Regions from separate parts of the Alkalibacter saccharofermentans DSM 14828 genome, predicted to be linked through region 1. Evidence: predicted binding sites of a transcription regulator. Region 1 holds the regulator's gene; each other region holds the start of a gene.
The links. The regulator LexA, encoded in region 1, represses DNA repair genes until DNA is damaged. The targets are predictions, from matches to a motif close to CNAACANNTGTTNG.
Positions count from the first base shown of each region.

Region 2: BUB93_RS02340 (putative DNA modification/repair radical SAM protein) is a predicted target of LexA. The motif match lies at 3,624-3,637, and genes of this name have one in related genera.
Region 3: recA (recombinase RecA) is a predicted target of LexA. The motif match lies at 1,917-1,930, and genes of this name have one in related genera.

Region 1 is NZ_FQTU01000015.1:43,523-49,179, reverse strand. It holds gene mutL (DNA mismatch repair endonuclease MutL) at 1-1,332, shown strand, start outside; gene miaA (tRNA (adenosine(37)-N6)-dimethylallyltransferase MiaA) at 1,341-2,282, shown strand; gene BUB93_RS09640 (methionine gamma-lyase family protein) at 2,283-3,566, shown strand; gene lexA (transcriptional repressor LexA) at 3,621-4,244, opposite strand; gene BUB93_RS09630 (LysM peptidoglycan-binding domain-containing protein) at 4,379-4,684, shown strand; gene BUB93_RS09625 (universal stress protein) at 4,772-5,221, shown strand; gene mnmH (tRNA 2-selenouridine(34) synthase MnmH) at 5,264-5,657, opposite strand, start outside.
Region 2 is NZ_FQTU01000002.1:108,001-113,657, reverse strand. It holds gene BUB93_RS02365 (pyruvate carboxylase subunit B) at 1-437, opposite strand, end outside; gene BUB93_RS02360 (PHP domain-containing protein) at 521-1,423, opposite strand; gene BUB93_RS02355 (PspC domain-containing protein) at 1,576-1,809, shown strand; gene BUB93_RS02350 (MBL fold metallo-hydrolase) at 1,820-2,557, shown strand; gene BUB93_RS02345 (putative ABC transporter permease) at 2,561-3,505, opposite strand; gene BUB93_RS02340 (putative DNA modification/repair radical SAM protein) at 3,684-4,919, shown strand; gene BUB93_RS02335 (TIGR03915 family putative DNA repair protein) at 4,925-5,650, shown strand.
Region 3 is NZ_FQTU01000001.1:224,415-230,071, reverse strand. It holds gene rimO (30S ribosomal protein S12 methylthiotransferase RimO) at 1-87, shown strand, start outside; gene pgsA (CDP-diacylglycerol--glycerol-3-phosphate 3-phosphatidyltransferase) at 74-616, shown strand; gene BUB93_RS01115 (competence/damage-inducible protein A) at 628-1,863, shown strand; gene recA (recombinase RecA) at 1,972-2,994, shown strand; gene rny (ribonuclease Y) at 3,212-4,762, shown strand; gene BUB93_RS01100 (TIGR00282 family metallophosphoesterase) at 4,864-5,640, shown strand.

The DNA of each region.
Region 1 (5,657 bases):
GAAAATAAAAAGATCATTCAGATCGTACAGGTCTTATCCATGTCCCACCCCGAAGTTTCCTTTAGCCTATTGATGGATAATTCTGAAGTTTTAAGGACACCGGGGAAAGGCGGTCTCGAAAATACCCTTAAGAGTCTGTTCGGTGAGAGGTTTGACAGTGAGCTGTTCAAGGCGGATTATCAAAATTCTCCCATGGAAATAGAAGGATTCTTGGGCAGTCCGTATTATACGAAAAAAACAAGAGACTACCAGTTCGTCTTCATAAACAACAGGTATGTAAGAGAAATTAAAATTAATAAAGCCATAGAGGATGCATACGACAATACGGTTATGATCAATCAGCATCCTGTATTCATACTGAATATAAAGCTGCCCCCTGACATGCTGGACGTAAACATTCACCCGGCCAAGACAAAGATCAAGATATTGAATGAAAGCCTGGTAATGCTGCTTTTAAAAAGCGGAATCAGAAAAATTATAAGACAAAATCTTGTGGAAAAGAAACCACATCAATTCTCAGAGGAGCGGAATAAAGAAAAATCTTATTTTAAATATATTGAAGATACTAACAACGGGATTGATCTTAAAGAAGAAAAAGCTCCTGTGTTTGAAGAAGTGGAAGAAGTGCCTTTGTTAATTGAACAAAAGACAGAAACAATTACTGATGGATTTGAATTAACTTCTGAAGCCAAACCAGAAATACTAAAGGAAGATTTGCCCGAATATCTAGAGGATATAAAAAAAACCAAAGGAATTGAAGGTTTGTTTCAAAACACTACTGTTATAGGACAGCTTTTTAATACATATATCCTATTGGAAAAGCAGGGGGAGCAGATCGTCTTGATTGACCAGCATGCCGCCCATGAAAGGATTTTGTTCGAAAAGATAAGCAAAGAGATAAAAAACAGCAAAAACAGCACCCAGTCTATCATGCCAGTAAAGATGAAGATGGCACCGGATAAGTATGAATTCTTAAAAAACAACAAGAATGCTTTTGAAAGGCTTGGCTTTGACTACGACGAGTTTGGAGACAGCTCCATTGTATTGAGAGGTGTTCCATATCTATTGGACAAACCGGCGGAAGCAGAACTTCTTACCATGATACTTGACGACTTTACCGAAGGAAAGAACCATGAATTGGAGACAAAGATAATCCTTTCAGCCTGCAAAAAAGCAATTAAAGGAAATCAACGACTCGATATCATAGAGATAAAAGAGCTGATAGAGCTTTTGAAAAAATGCGACATGCCCTTTACCTGCCCACATGGGCGTCCTGTTGCCATATCGATGACGAAATACGAAATGGAAAAGCTTTTTAAAAGAGTAATATAGGAGAATTTATGAAAACGAAAATTTTAATAGTGACAGGACCTACTGCTTCCGGAAAAACAGATTTGGCAATACGGATAGCAGAAAAAAATAATGGTGAAATAATATCTGCAGATTCGATGCAGATATACCGGCATATGAATGTAGGAACTGCAAAGCCTTCTAGGTCTGAAATGAAGAAAATAGAGCATCATCTCATTGATGTAATTGATCCAGACCAACCTTTCAGTGTTGCGGATTTCAGAAACAAAAGCGAAGAAATCATCCAAAAGATTCAAGATAAAGGCAAACTCCCCATAATAGCTGGAGGAACCGGACTTTATATAAACAGTTTGGTAAAGCCTTGGACTTTTTCAAATACGCCCCCATCTGATGAGCGAAGGAGTGAGCTGCAAAAGACATTCGAAGAAAAGGGTGGCGAGTATCTGTATTCTATGCTTGAATCTGTAGATCCTGAATCGGCTAAGTCAATACATCCTAATAACGTTAAAAGAGTCATGAGAGCTCTGGAGGTGTATATGGTTTCAGGAGTCAAAAAGAGCATCCAGGACGAGGAGTCGCAAAAAAATGAAACCCCTTACGAACCTGTAATGATCGGTCTCAATATGGATAGGGAACTCCTATATGATAGGATCGACAAGAGAGTAGATATTATGCTTGAACAAGGATTGGTTGCAGAGGTAAGAGGGCTTATAGAAATGGGTTATTCAAAGGATTTGGTCAGCATGCAGGGGCTTGGCTACAAGGAAATTGTCAAGTACCTGTCGGGAGAGTGGTCTTATGAACATTCAGTGTACATCTTGAAGAGGGATACAAGAAGGTTCGCTAAAAGACAGCTTACCTGGTTCAGGAGATATGATGAAATAAAGTGGTTTTACATAGACGCCTATGAAGACAAAGAGGCTTTGTATGCTGACGTATTTGATTATCTGAATGAAAGGAACATTATATAGATGCAGATTAAAGAGGCTATGTACGAAAAGTTCGGCATTGATGAAAAAATACTGGAATTATGCAGGAGAGAAGAAAAAAGCCTTAAGGACATATTTGAGAAGGTAAAGGAAATTTGCGAATATAATCAGCTAAAGGTAATACGAGCCATGCAGAAACATAATCTAAGTGACAGGCACTTTAATGTGTCTACAGGCTACGGCTATGACGATGAAGGCAGGGATGTCTTGGAGAAAATCTATGCCGAGGTATTCAATGCGGAAGATGCCTTGGTCAGGCCGCAGATAATATCGGGAACCCATGCTATATCCCTATGTCTTTACGGAGTACTCCGCCCAGGAGATGAGCTTCTTTCTATTACGGGCTCCCCATACGATACGGTGAGGACTATTATCGATGGGAAGGGAAAAAACTACGGAACACTTAAGGATTATGGAGTAAAGTATGCCCAAATAGATCTTTGTCGGAAGGGCATAGATCTAAAAAAAGTGCTGGAAGCATTGAGGGATGAAACCAAGCTTGTATATATTCAAAGATCTACCGGATATGGCTGGAGGAAGGCTTTGACGATAGAGGAAATCAAGGAAGCTATCTTGGCAATGAAAAAAGCTAAGCCCAACGTAGCAGTGATGGTGGACAATTGTTACGGGGAGTTTCTGGATATCCTGGAGCCTACAGACGTAGGAGCAGATTTAGTGGCTGGATCCCTCATAAAGAATCCCGGAGGAGGCATAAGCCCTATGGGAGGATATGTAGCAGGAAAAAAAGCTCTTGTTTACCTTGCGGCATGCAGGCTGTCCGCTCCGGGGATAGCGAAAGAAACAGGAGCTACCCTTGGCATAAACAGAACATATTTGCAAGGTCTTTTTCTGGCGCCCCATATAGTAGGGGAATCTATTAAAACTGCGATTCTAGCTGCCGGGGTATTTAAAAGGCTAGGATACGAAGTTTGCCCTCTCCCTCAAGATGAGAGAAGCGATATAATCCAATCCATTAAGTTTGGTTCAAAGGAAATGGTTGAGGTGTTTTGCAGAGCAGTTCAAAGCGCTGCTCCCGTAGACTCTTTTGTAACCCCGGAGGCATGGGACATGCCAGGGTACAGCGATCAGGTCATAATGGCTGCAGGTGCATTTATTCAGGGATCTTCCATCGAGTTAAGTGCTGATGCCCCTATGAGAGAACCTTATATCGCATATCTGCAGGGAGGCCTTACCCACGAACATGGAAGGCTGGGAATATATATGGCGTTGAAAGAGCTTGGGGACAAAGGCTTTTTGAGTTTTTAACAAATCAACACGACTTCAAAAAGTCGTGTTGATTTGTTAATACAGTGTATGAACTTACATTTTTCTGATTACACCTGAAACCTTGCCAAGTATGCGAACATCATCTAGGATTATAGGATCCATTGCGGAATTTTCAGGTTGAAGCCTAATGTGGTTTTTTTCTTTGAAGAACCTTTTGACCGTAGCTTCCTCTTCGTCTACCAGGGCAACTACGATGTCCCCGTTTGAAGCAGTGTTCTTTTTTTCTACTATTACATAATCTCCATCCAAAATTCCAGCTTCTATCATGCTGTCTCCTTTAATGGATAGAATGAAGCATTCATTTTTTCCAACAAAATCGACGGGTAGCGGAAAAGAATCCTCTATGTTTTCAAATGCCAAAATCGGTTCTCCGGCAGTTACTCTCCCCACAACGGGGATGTTTACCATTTCTTTGGCGTTTGGAGGCAAATTATCGGACAGCCTTCCCATTATTTCTATAGCTCTTGGCAGGGTCGGGTCTCGTCGGATATACCCTTTTTTTTCTAGTTTGGATAAGTGGCCATGTACGGTTGAAGTGCTTTTTAAGCCCACTGCCAGGCATATTTCCCTAACGGAAGGCGGGTATCCCTTCTTGTTGACTTCAGCTACGATGTATTCCAGTATTTCATTTTGCTTTTGACTTAAATCTTCATACATGATATCTCCTCCGTTTCCATATTTATTATAGCACAGGAAAAGACCTAGTACAAACAAATGTTCGAAAAAAGTTGACAGAGAACAAGCGTTCTGTTATATTAAAAATAGAACAAACGTTCTAGGAGGCGAATAAAATGAGCATTGCAGGTAAAAGGATAAAGGTAGTAGATGAAAAAAGGCTGGCGTTGGCGGTTTCCGTTATCATTTTCTTTATGTTGCTTCTATCAACAGGGCTGGCTCAGATCGTAAAAGGAGATGAAATGCCCGTATATGGAACCTACATAGTCAAAGAAGGAGACACTCTTTGGGCTATTGCAAAGGACTACGGTTCCGATAAAATAGATATTCGAGATATCGTGTACGAAATATCCATACACAACGGAATTTTAGGAAATGATCATATATATCCCAACCAGCGGCTGGAAATACCTTTAAGATGATAAAAAACATCTCCCTATTAAATTTATGCGTGAACTTATTCCATCAGGGTAAATATATAGTAGATTAAATTTAGGGAGGTATAATACATGAAGAAAATATTAATACCTGTGGATGGATCGGAGTATTCTGAAAAGGCGATGAAAAGTGGAAAAGAACTGGCCGAGGCTTTTGGCAGCGTTGTGGTTCTAGTCCATGTTAAAGACGTGAGGTTTCCACTGTATCCATATGAGCCGGGAAATGTAGTTGATATGGGCTCGACTCTTCAACAGCTGGTTGATGCTGCAGGAACACACTCCCAAAATATACTAGATAAGTCAAAAGCGTTTTTTGCTGATATGACTGACAAGGTTGAAACCATAGAGCTGGAGGGAGACCCCGCCAATAGACTTATTAAATTTGTAAACGAAAATGATGATATCGATCTTATAATTATGGGTTCGGTGGGCATAAGCGGAGGGATCCAGAGCTTTATTTTAGGAAGCGTGACAAATAAAGTTCTGCACCACATAAAAAAACCGGTTTTAGTGGTCAGGTAATTTAATGCATTTAAAAAAGGTCGACGCTGAGCGTCGGCCTTTTTATAGATACAGGGATGATTTTTCATTTAGGTACTCTCTGACTTCTGCCGTATTTCCCTCAAAAACTATGTTTTCTCGCTTGTTGTCGATTTGATATTTATACATTGGATCGTAATACTCTTTCAATAGTATACCAGCCCATACCATGTGCAGGGTAAGATCTCCAGTGTTTTTCTGCGACAGTAAAGCATCTTCGAATGCTTTGGATGCCCTAGCGTAGCATTCGCCTCCAAGGCGTTTCTTTATTTTAGCCAAACTGTTGGAAATGACAGATGCCCATTTATCAAGACCGCAACCTTCCATAGAGGCTTTTTCGTATTCTAATTGAGATTTAATCACGTATTCATCGAAAATATTTTCAAGCCTTATATCAAAGTCAACATGGACAAGAACC
Region 2 (5,657 bases), on a different contig from region 1:
GTATAGCTGATTGCACACTGGCAATGTCCACCGTATTTCTTTATGAATTTAACTGAATTTTCGATATTGTTCATATCATTAAGGGCGTCAAACACCCTTATTATATCTATGCCGTTTGATATGGCCAGCCTTATGAACCGCTCCAGCGTATCATTGTCGTAATGCCTGTAGCCAACCAGATTTTGTCCCCTTAAGAGCATGGAAAGCTTGGTGTTTTTGGCAGCTTTCCTGATTTCTCTTAAAATTTCCCACGGGCTTTCCCCGAGAAAACGAAGTGCTGTGTCAAATGTAGCTCCTCCCCACACCTCAAGTGCATTGTATCCCACCTTGTCAAGTGCCGTGACAAGCTTGATTACGTCTTCCTTTTCCATCCTTGTGGCTAAAAGGCTCTGATTTCCGTCACGGACAGTCAAGTCATTGAGTAAAACTTTCGTCATAGTTTGCTTTCCTCCTAAATATTTTATATAAAATATATAGGCCCATCAAGTTCAATGGACCTATTGTCATTTTTTTACTATGCTCAGAGATATCTATCTCCTCTTATTTTGTCTCTCCTTTTTTTAAGATCTTCAACGATTTCATAATCTGTAATGCCTAGCTGTCCAATCTTAATATTTGGTTTGTATTTTCCGTGAAAATCGCTTCCGGTCGTGTAGATTAAATCTCTTTCCAAGCAATATTTAAGGTATATCTTGATATCGTCCTCAGTGTGGGTAATGTAGTATACTTCTACCCCCTCAAGCCCTTCTTCAACCAATGAATCCATAAACCTTGTGTCGTTAAAATCCACCCTCATCTGATCGTATCCGGGATGCGCAAGTACAGGTACTCCTCCACTTTCTTTGATTGACTTGATGAAATCTGATGTGTCCGGGATATAATGCGGAGTATATAATGGTTTTCCATAGGCTAAAAGCCTCACGCTCATCTGATGAACCGGGTTTTCGTATTTCTTGTATTCATCTATGAGAGGATGATCTTTATTTCTTTCATCGTAAAACACCGCATATGCAGCAGATGAAAAAAGTGGTGGGGTGTCTCTGCAAAACTCCCAAGCCTTAGCTTCTTCAGCATAAAGTCCATTTTTTCTAAATAGGTTAATCTGCTCTTCAAGCCATCTGCCCCTGTCATTTGCAATGTCATTAACGAGTCTGTTGATTTCAGCAGCATCAGGCTCAAAACAATAACCCAACATGTGTAAGAACTTTTCACCTTTCTTGCAGAAAAGTTCAGTCCCAGAGAGAACCTCGATTCCATAACTTGATGACTTCTCCATAGTTTCCGCCACGCTATTAATCGAGTCATGATCTGTTATAGCGATTACTCCGATTTCTTCCTTAACGGCTAACCTTAGTATCTCATCGGGAGAAAGTTCTCCATCGCTGCTAGCTTTAGTATGAACATGCAAATCTATCTTTCTCATCACGCACCTCCAACTTATATACTGATTCAATCCTATCACAGCGAGCAAATACAGGCAACCTGCCCATTTTAATGAGGTTTTAATTTGGGGATAATGGGTATTTAATACTACTGAAAGATAATAAAATCAAATCCATGAAAGGAATGAATTAAATGAAAAGACTTTATAAAAACAAGGCACAGGGCAAGATTTCCGGTGTATGTCAGGGTGTAGCAGAGTATTTCGACATCGATCCTTCCATCGTAAGAGTGATATGGGCTATTACTTTCTTTTGGGGTGGAGCAGGCTTATTTCTATACATCATCTTCGCTGTCGTGCTGCCAGATAAAAGCGAGCTTGACTTTAATGACTATACCGTTAAGCCCTTAAACAAGGAAGAGGAGTAATCAGCAGTTTATGAAAATCATCCATCTGGCAAACACAGGATTTTTACTAAAAAACACATCACAAGATAAGACGATTTTGATCGATGCCGTCAATACAGGAAAGGTTTATCCTTTCACCTCTTTGCCTGAGCCTACCCTTAAGGACATGATAGCAGGCAAACATCCCTTTGAATGCATCGATCTGATTTTATTTACCCATCATCACAAGGATCACTTTGACGCCGAAAGCACCCTAAAAATCTTGGAGTCCCACCCGGAGTCTGCTGTATTTTCTACGTCTAAAACTTATGAGATCCTCGTAGACCACAGCAGCTGCACATCCGAACTTAAAAAAAGGATATACTTTGGAGAGGTGCCTCTAAAAAAGACGCTTTCTTTTAATATAAACGGCATCTCCTTTTACGGGACCAGTCTTCTCCATTCAGGAGATCAGTACAAGGATGTACAAAACTACTGTTACACTCTGGATATTGACGGAGATACGATCTTCCACTGCGGAGACGCCCATCATTCAGTTGAGAACTACAAAAATTGCGGAGTAGCTGAACTGAATATAAGCATCGCTCTTCTTGACTTTCCCTATATAACTCTATCCTCCGGTAGAAGGGTGATACAGGAGTGCATAAAACCCCAAAAAATCCATCTGATGCATCTCCCCTTAGCTTCTGAGGATAAGTTTGAGTGGCTTAAAGCCGTTGAAAAATCTATTGAAAAGTTTTCAGATGAACTGCCGGAAATAATTTTATAGCTATTACCTATTGCCATTCCTATATTCTTTGATGCTTTTAAGAGTTTTTGCAAATCGATTTGATTTAGCCTTTGGGTAAGCTTTAGTGAGGTGGGATTTTGACAACCTGGTCCTCAATTGATTGTAAATGCTTAAGCTGTTTTTTCCGTTTTCCCGCCTAGCCCTTCTTAGCTCCATAAAATCTTTTTTCAGCTCATCCCCGATTTCATTGATGCTGATATTTCCGATATAAGTGATGTATTTTTTATAAACTTGATCATGGAAATATTCAGTCTGGGACTTTATGTCAGACTTAAGATCCTGAAACCTTGCGTACATCTCTTCTGTAAACAAAAGTCCTTTTTCTTCTAGCTCTTCGATATTTTCCAATATGCTTTCAGATATATCCTTCGACAAGTTTTGCATCTTTCCAATAATGACCTTGTAGTCTGCCAATGCCTTAATGGTAAACAATATGTCTATCAATAGATAGGCGAGCAAGATTCTTAGAATTGTCTCTCCGGTCTGAGTGGGAATCATATCAATAAAAGCCTCTACCATAGGGTTGAGTACTTTTATCACGAGTATGCCTCCAATACCCCACATGATTGAAAACCTGAGACATATAAATCCGTTCAGGTTATATTTTCTTTCTGAATAATCCCACCATCTCGTATTAAACATCTTATCCAAAGCCATGCCTACTATATATTCCACAATGGAGGAAAAGAAGAATACAAAGACAAAGATCCCTATATAACTGCTATAGAAATCAAAGATATTATTTTGATTTAAAGTGTCAAATATCAAAAGCAAAATCGCCATGCCTGTACCGTAGATCGGACACAGCGGTCCATAGAGGAAACCTCTGTTGATAAATCTTTTATGATAAATGAAGGCATATATCACCTCAGTTGTCCATCCTATAAATGAATAGAGAAAAAAGTGATAAAAAAATGAATAAAGCATGTATGTCTTCAGCTCCTTTTCCCCTATAGGGTAATGATTACATTATAACACAATTTGATAAAATCCAAACTCCTATGGTTTTATTATTAGTTCAGTCCCTTGAAAACCAGCCCTCGCTCGAACATATGTTTGTTTTTTCCCCCTTTTTATGCTATATTTATCTTATGGGAGTGATCTTATGAACGAAATACTAATGGATAAGCTTGCCATCTTGGCAGAAGGTGCAAAATACGACGTGTCATGCTCTTCAAGCGGCGTAGAGAGAAAAAGCAAGGGCAAGGGCATCGGCAGCACACGAAGCTTTGGAATTTGCCACACCTGGGCTGCTGACGGTCGTTGCATATCTCTTCTCAAGCTGTTGATGACAAACAACTGTATCTACGACTGCAGCTACTGCGTCAATAAAAGCTCAAATGACGTGAGGCGCGCAACTATGACCCCTGAAGAGATAGCGCTTATCACCATAGAGTTTTACCGTCGCAATTACATCGAGGGACTCTTTTTAAGTAGTGCCATTGAGAAAAATCCAAACGATACAATGGAAAAAATGTATCAAATCTTAAAGCTCCTTAGAGAAACTTACGAATTCAACGGCTACGTCCATATAAAGGCAATTCCCGGAGCGGACCAGGTGCTTATCGAAAAATGTGGATACCTGGCAGACAGAATGAGCGTAAACATCGAACTTCCGTCATCTTCATCCTTAAAGCTGTTGGCACCACAAAAAAGCTTCAAGCAAATAATGCCTCCAATCGCACAGATAAAAAACGGCATAGCTAAAAACTCAGATGATCGAAAGCATTACCGCAAGGCTCCTAGCTTTGTTCCTGCCGGTCAATCCACCCAAGTTATCATCGGAGCTACTTCAGATTCTGATAAAAGTATTCTTAGCGTCAGCGAAAAGCTATATGGTGACTATAGCTTGAAAAGAGTATACTATTCAGCGTATATGCCCGTAAACGAAGGCACCAATCTGCCTGCTATACTTACTCCTCCGCCTTTTTTAAGGGAGCACAGGCTGTATCAAGCTGATTGGTTGCTTCGTTATTACAACTTCAGCGTCAAGGAACTCTTCTCATCGGATGAAAGCAATATAGATATCCAAATAGATCCCAAGCTATATTGGGCTCTTAAAAACCTAAATGTCTTTCCTGTGGAAATAAACCGTGCATCCTTCGAAGAACTTATTAGGATTCCAGGAATCGGCCATACCTCTGCATATAGGATAATCCGCGAGAGACGGATAGCTCATCTTGGCTTTGACAACTTAAAAAAGACCGGATGCGTAATAGGAAAAGCTAAGTACTTCGTTACCTGCAAAGGAAAATATTACGGCGAGCACTTAGAGGGCGATTTCATACGCAATCGTCTTGTGCATAAAGAAGATTATCAACAAATAAGTTTTTTCGGGTGATAAATATGGATTATATATACGACGGAACCTTTGAAGGTCTTTTATGCTGTCTATATTGCAACTTCTCAAAAGAAGCTGCATCGGGCATTTATAAGAAAGAAATCTACCAGAGGCATATGATAAATTCCTTCAAAGAGATTCCTTCTATTGAAAAATATGCCGACTATATGGATCAAAAATTAAAGCAATATCTGGGGGCGCTCGTATCATCCCAGATATATCAATGCTTCCTTTACGAAAAGGACGGTACTGAAAATATAATACTGCAATTCGTAGACCTGTGCTTTAAAAAAGGCTCCAAATATGCAGGGTTTCATACAGATCCCATAGTTTCCGCCTTTGACGACAGGGTGAGAAAGGTCAAAAACGAGACCCATAAATATGTCGGATATGTCCGATTCTCTCAGATGGGCGAATACCTATACAGCTCTATACACCCAGAGTACAACATCCTCTCTCTAATTGGCGACCATTTTGCAGACCGCTATAAGGGGGAAAAGATAATCATCCATGATGTGAATCGAAATTGTGCATTGGTCGCAAGCTGTGGTGATTTTTTACTGATCCCCTTTTACAATGGTGCCCTTCCAGAAGATGCTGAGAGCGACTTTGTGGCTAAACTTTGGAAAATCTATTTTGATCATATACCAATAAAAGACCGCATCAACCCAAAACTGCAAAGAAACTTTGTACCTCTTAAATACCGTAAAGATTTAACAGAATTCAAATAGGCCATGG
Region 3 (5,657 bases), on a different contig from region 1:
TTGGAGATTGGATCTATCGTCGAAGTAAAAATTACAAGTGCTTCAGAATTTGATTTGATGGGAGTGTTGAGCGATGAATCTGCCTAATAAACTTACTATACTTAGAATGATCATGATTCCTTTTTTTATGTATTTCTTTTTATCCGATATGGAATACGGACGGATTATCGGTGCGGTCATCTTTGTGATAGCATCATTTACCGATACTCTTGACGGTTATATTGCCAGAAAATATAATCTGATAACGGTCTTTGGTAAATTCATGGATCCTCTGGCGGACAAGCTGCTTGTTTCTGCAGCGTTGATATGTCTGGTTGAAACCGGGCATATTTCTTCAGGGGTAGCTATAATCATCATAGCCAGGGAGTTTGCCGTTACAGGACTTAGGGTTTTAGCAGCTTCTGACGGAATAGTTATAGCCGCAAGCTGGTGGGGCAAAATCAAGACGGTAACTCAGATGGTCGCCATTGTCAGCATGCTATTTGACAACTATCCATTTAGCCTTGTGGGTTTTCCTTTCAGCGATATTGCTATGTATCTGGCGGTAGCATTTACTATTATTTCCGGCATTGATTACTTTAGATTGAATAAAGAGGTTTTTTCACAACTATCATAAAGAGGTGACCCATGAAAGGCGAAATTATAAATGTAGGAACAGAGATTTTAATAGGAGATATTCTAAACACAAATGCCCAGTATATTAGCAAGGAGCTGTCATCTGCAGGGGTAAGCGTTTTTTTTCAGACAACCGTTGGAGATAATCCTGACAGGCTGATGAGCGTCTTGAAAGAGTCGGTGGAAAGAAGTGATCTTATAATATTGACTGGAGGCTTGGGACCTACCCAAGATGATCTCACCAAAGAAACGGTAGCCAGGCTTTTAGGACTTGATATGGATATGCACACTGAAAGCTACGACAAGATGATGTCGTTTTTTCACAAGATATCTTCAAAAATGACTCAGAACAATTTAAAACAGGCATATATGCCAGTAGGAGCGCATATAATACCCAATGAAAATGGAACTGCTCCCGGTGTTTTAATTGAGCACGAGGGTAAGGTCATAATAATGCTTCCGGGACCTCCAAGAGAGCTTGTTCCCATGTTTAGAGATTTCGTAATGGTTTATCTTCAAGGCAAGAGCCAGGACAAGTTTTTTTCGAACTATTACAAGGTATCGGGAATTGGCGAGTCAGCCCTCGAAGATATGCTGATAGACATAATAGACAATCAGACAAACCCTACTATAGCGACATATGCGAAGCCGGATGAAGTATTGTTGAGAGTTACTGCCAATGCAAAGTCTGAAGATGAGGCAAAACTTCTCTTGGATAAAACTGACAAGATAATAGTCGACAGGTTAAAAGACAACCTCTTTGCCCGAGAGGATATTTCTCTGAATGGCCTTGTGGCCAAGCTTCTTATTGATACAAGCACAACGATTTCTTTGGCTGAATCATGTACAGGAGGTCTTATAACCAGCAGATTGACTGAAACTGCTGGAATATCAAAGTGCCTTCACAGCTCTATAATATGTTATTCCAACGATTCAAAGATACAGTACTTGGGAGTGAGGAAATCTACTCTTGAAAAATACGGCGCGGTAAGCCGGGAATGCGCAGAAGAGATGCTAAAGGGATTAATCAAAAACAATAATACAGATATGGCAGTTGCAACCACTGGAATAGCAGGTCCTACAGGAGGAACAGAAGACAAGCCCGTCGGTCTTGTTTATGTGGGAATAGCCTATAAAGGGAATATTCATGTGGAAGAGCATAACATAAGCGGAACCAGGCACAGGGTCCAGCTAAAATCTGCAAATATCGCCTTGAATCTGATAAGAAAACAACTCATAGGCTTGTAATATTCGTCAAAAACAATTGACTTTATAAAGGTCGTTAAGATATAATTAAGAACAGAACAGATGTTCTATTAATCGGCGAAAGGATGTGAACCGATAATTCGGGATAACATGATGGAAAAAGACAAGGCATTGCAAATGGCACTTACACAGATTGAAAAGCAATTTGGTAAAGGTTCTGTTATGAAGCTGGGAGAACAATCCGCAAATCAAAACATAGCGGCAATATCGACCACTTCTATCGGATTGGATATCGCACTCGGGATAGGGGGACTACCCAGAGGAAGAGTGGTGGAAATATATGGACCGGAGTCTTCCGGTAAGACTACTGTAGCATTACATGTAATAGCAGAGGCACAAAGAAACGGAGGAAATGCAGCATTCATAGATGCGGAGCATGCGTTAGATCCTGTTTATGCAAAGGCATTGGGGGTAGACATAGACAACTTGATTGTTTCCCAACCTGATACGGGAGAACAGGCTCTTGAAATCTGCGAAGCGCTTGTACGAAGCGGAGCTGTAGACATTGTGGTAGTGGATTCGGTGGCAGCTTTGGTACCAAGGGCAGAAATCGAAGGAGAGATGGGAGATACCCATGTTGGACTTCAGGCAAGACTTATGTCCCAGGCTTTAAGAAAACTTACTGGATCCATAAATAAATCCAAGACTACTGCCGTTTTCATAAATCAGTTGCGTGAAAAAGTAGGCATAATGTTTGGAAATCCTGAAACCACTTCCGGAGGAAGAGCTCTTAAATTTTATTCTTCAATAAGATTGGATGTCAGAAAAATAGACACTCTCAAGCAGGGTCAGGATATGATAGGAAATCGAACAAGGGTTAAAGTTGTTAAAAACAAATTGGCACCTCCCTTTAAAATAGCGGAATTTGATATCATGTATGGCAAGGGAATTTCCAAAGAAGGAGATCTCTTGGATGTAGGAAGCTCAGTGGACATAGTCAATAAATCTGGAGCTTGGTACTCATACAACAATGAAAAACTAGGTCAGGGAAGAGAAAACGCCAAACAGTTCCTGATAGAAAATCCAGAAATATGCAACGAGATAGAGCTTAAGATTAGGCGACATTTCAACCTTGTCAAAGGCGAAGATGAAGAAATTATAGAAGAAAAATAAGTCTTAAAAAGCAGACCATAACCGGTCTGCTTTTGTATATTCCCGGCTTTATACAAAATCAATCAGCTTGACACATGTTTAGAAAAAGTATAAAATTAGATTGTTATCTACAGGTTAATTATTAGAACCTGTCCATTAATGATTTTGGAAATACCATCGAAAAAGTGAAACAGTTTTATTTTTTTGTCAATAACATAATAAAGGAGGTGTAGGCAATATGATCGAGGCATTAGGCAATTACATCTTACCTGTTATTGTTGGTTTCACATTGATCGCTTTTGTTGCAGGATATTTCTATAGAAAAAATATCGCTGAGGGAAAAATCGCCAGCGCTGAAGAAACTGCAAATAAAATTGTAGAAGACGCAATTAAAGACGCGGACTCGCAAAAAAAAGAGATGCTTTTCAATGCAAAAGAAGAAGCACACAATATCAGGATGGAAGTGGAAAAGGAAAACCGGGAAAGAAGAAATGAAATTCAGCGGTTGGAACGAAGATTGATACAACGAGAAGAGAGTATCGATAAAAGAAGTGAACAAATTCAAGGCAAAGAAGAAAGCATAACAAATAAAATGAATGACCTGAAGAATAAAGAGGCGGAGTTAACTTCAATGATTGAAAAAGAAGTTGCAGAGCTTGAAAGGATATCGGGGCTTACATTTGACGAGGCAAAACAAATACTTCTTAATGACGTGGAAAAGAAAATCAGAAGAGAATCTGCTCTATTGATGAAACAGATCGAAAGCTCTGCCAAAGAGGAAGCGGACAAAAAAGCAAAGGAAATCCTTTCTTACGCAATTCAAAAGTGTGCTGCTGACCACGTGGCTGAGACTACAGTATCTGTTGTAAACCTTCCAAACGATGAGATGAAAGGTAGAATCATTGGACGTGAAGGAAGGAACATCAGAACGCTTGAAACCTTAACCGGGATCGATCTTATCATAGATGATACTCCGGAGGCAGTTATCCTTTCAGGGTTTGACCCAATCAGAAGAGAGGTTGCACGAATTGCGCTTGAAAAACTGATTATAGACGGAAGGATACATCCGGCGAGAATTGAAGAAATGGTGGACAAGGCTAAGAAGGAAGTCGAACAGAAAATCAAAGAAGATGGAGAACAAGCGAGCTTTGATACAGGCATTCACGGCCTTCATCCGGAAGTCATCAAGCTTCTGGGCAGGCTTAGATTCAGAACAAGCTATGGCCAGAATGTTCTAAAGCATTCAATTGAAGTAGCTCATCTTGCAGGGATTATGGCCGACGAGATTGGCGTAAATTCCAAAATTGCAAAAAGAGCTGGTTTACTCCATGACATAGGAAAAGCTGTGGACCATGAAGTGGAAGGGCCGCACATTGATATCGGAGTGGATATTCTTAAAAAATATAAGGAATCCCCACAGGTAATCCATGCTGTAGAAGCACATCACGGTGACATTGAAGCTAAATCTATTGAAGCTGTACTGGTTCAGGCTGCAGATGCGATATCAGCGGCAAGACCGGGAGCTAGAAGAGAAACCTTGGTTTCTTACATTAAACGACTGGAAAAACTTGAAGAGATTGCAAACTCATTCGATGGTATAGAGAAAACTTTTGCTATTCAAGCCGGTAGAGAAGTAAGAATCATGGTTAAACCAGATAAAATTGACGATATCGAAATGATACACGTAGCTAAAGAAATTGCCGAAAAAATCCAGAATGAAATGGACTATCCAGGACAAATCAAAGTTAACGTAATCAGAGAAACTAGAACAATTGAATACGCAAAATAAGGAGATTATATCTCCTTTTTTTTATATCAAATATCAGTAAACACACAACTGAATATGCTATACTAGAATATAACATGCAACAGAAAGGATAATGATGACAGATGAAGATTTTAGTGCTGGGAGATATAGTAGGTCGTCCGGGAAGAAATATAATCAAAGACAATTTAAAATCCATCCAAGATGAATTTGATATCGACTTTACTATAGCGAATGGAGAGAACGCTTCGTCAGGATTGGGCATAACCGAAAAGAACGCCTCGGATATGATTGACTGGGGAGTCGATGTAATTACTACAGGAAACCACGTATGGGACAAGAAAGAAACTGAAGGTTATATAGATAATTATGACTGGATACTGCGTCCGGCAAATTATCCGGATCCATGCCCAGGCAAGGGTTATATCATAAAAGAAAAAAATGGCGCTAAAATTGCGGTAATAAATACATCCGGACTGGTTTACCTTAAAAGCCTAGATTGCCCTTTTAAAAAAATAGATGAGATTCTTTTGGAAATACCATCTGATGTAAAGATTAGAATTTTAGACTTTCACGCAGAGGCAACTGCTGAAAAGATCAGTATGGGTTATTATTGTTCTCAAAGAGTTTCGTTGGTTTTTGGTACCCATACCCATGTTCAAACAGCAGATTGCAGAATATTGGATGATTATACAGGGTATATCACCGATGTAGGCATGACCGGACCTCTTGACGGTGTCATAGGGGTAGATAGGGATATAATTTTGAAAGGTTTTTTAAGCAAAAGACCTGGAAAATACTCAATTGCATACGGACCTGTTCAGATTAACGGATTGGTTGCAGATATTGACGAATCAGGCAAATGCAAGGAATTATTCAATTTTATAAAAATTTATGAGTGATTTCCGAGGGCATTGAT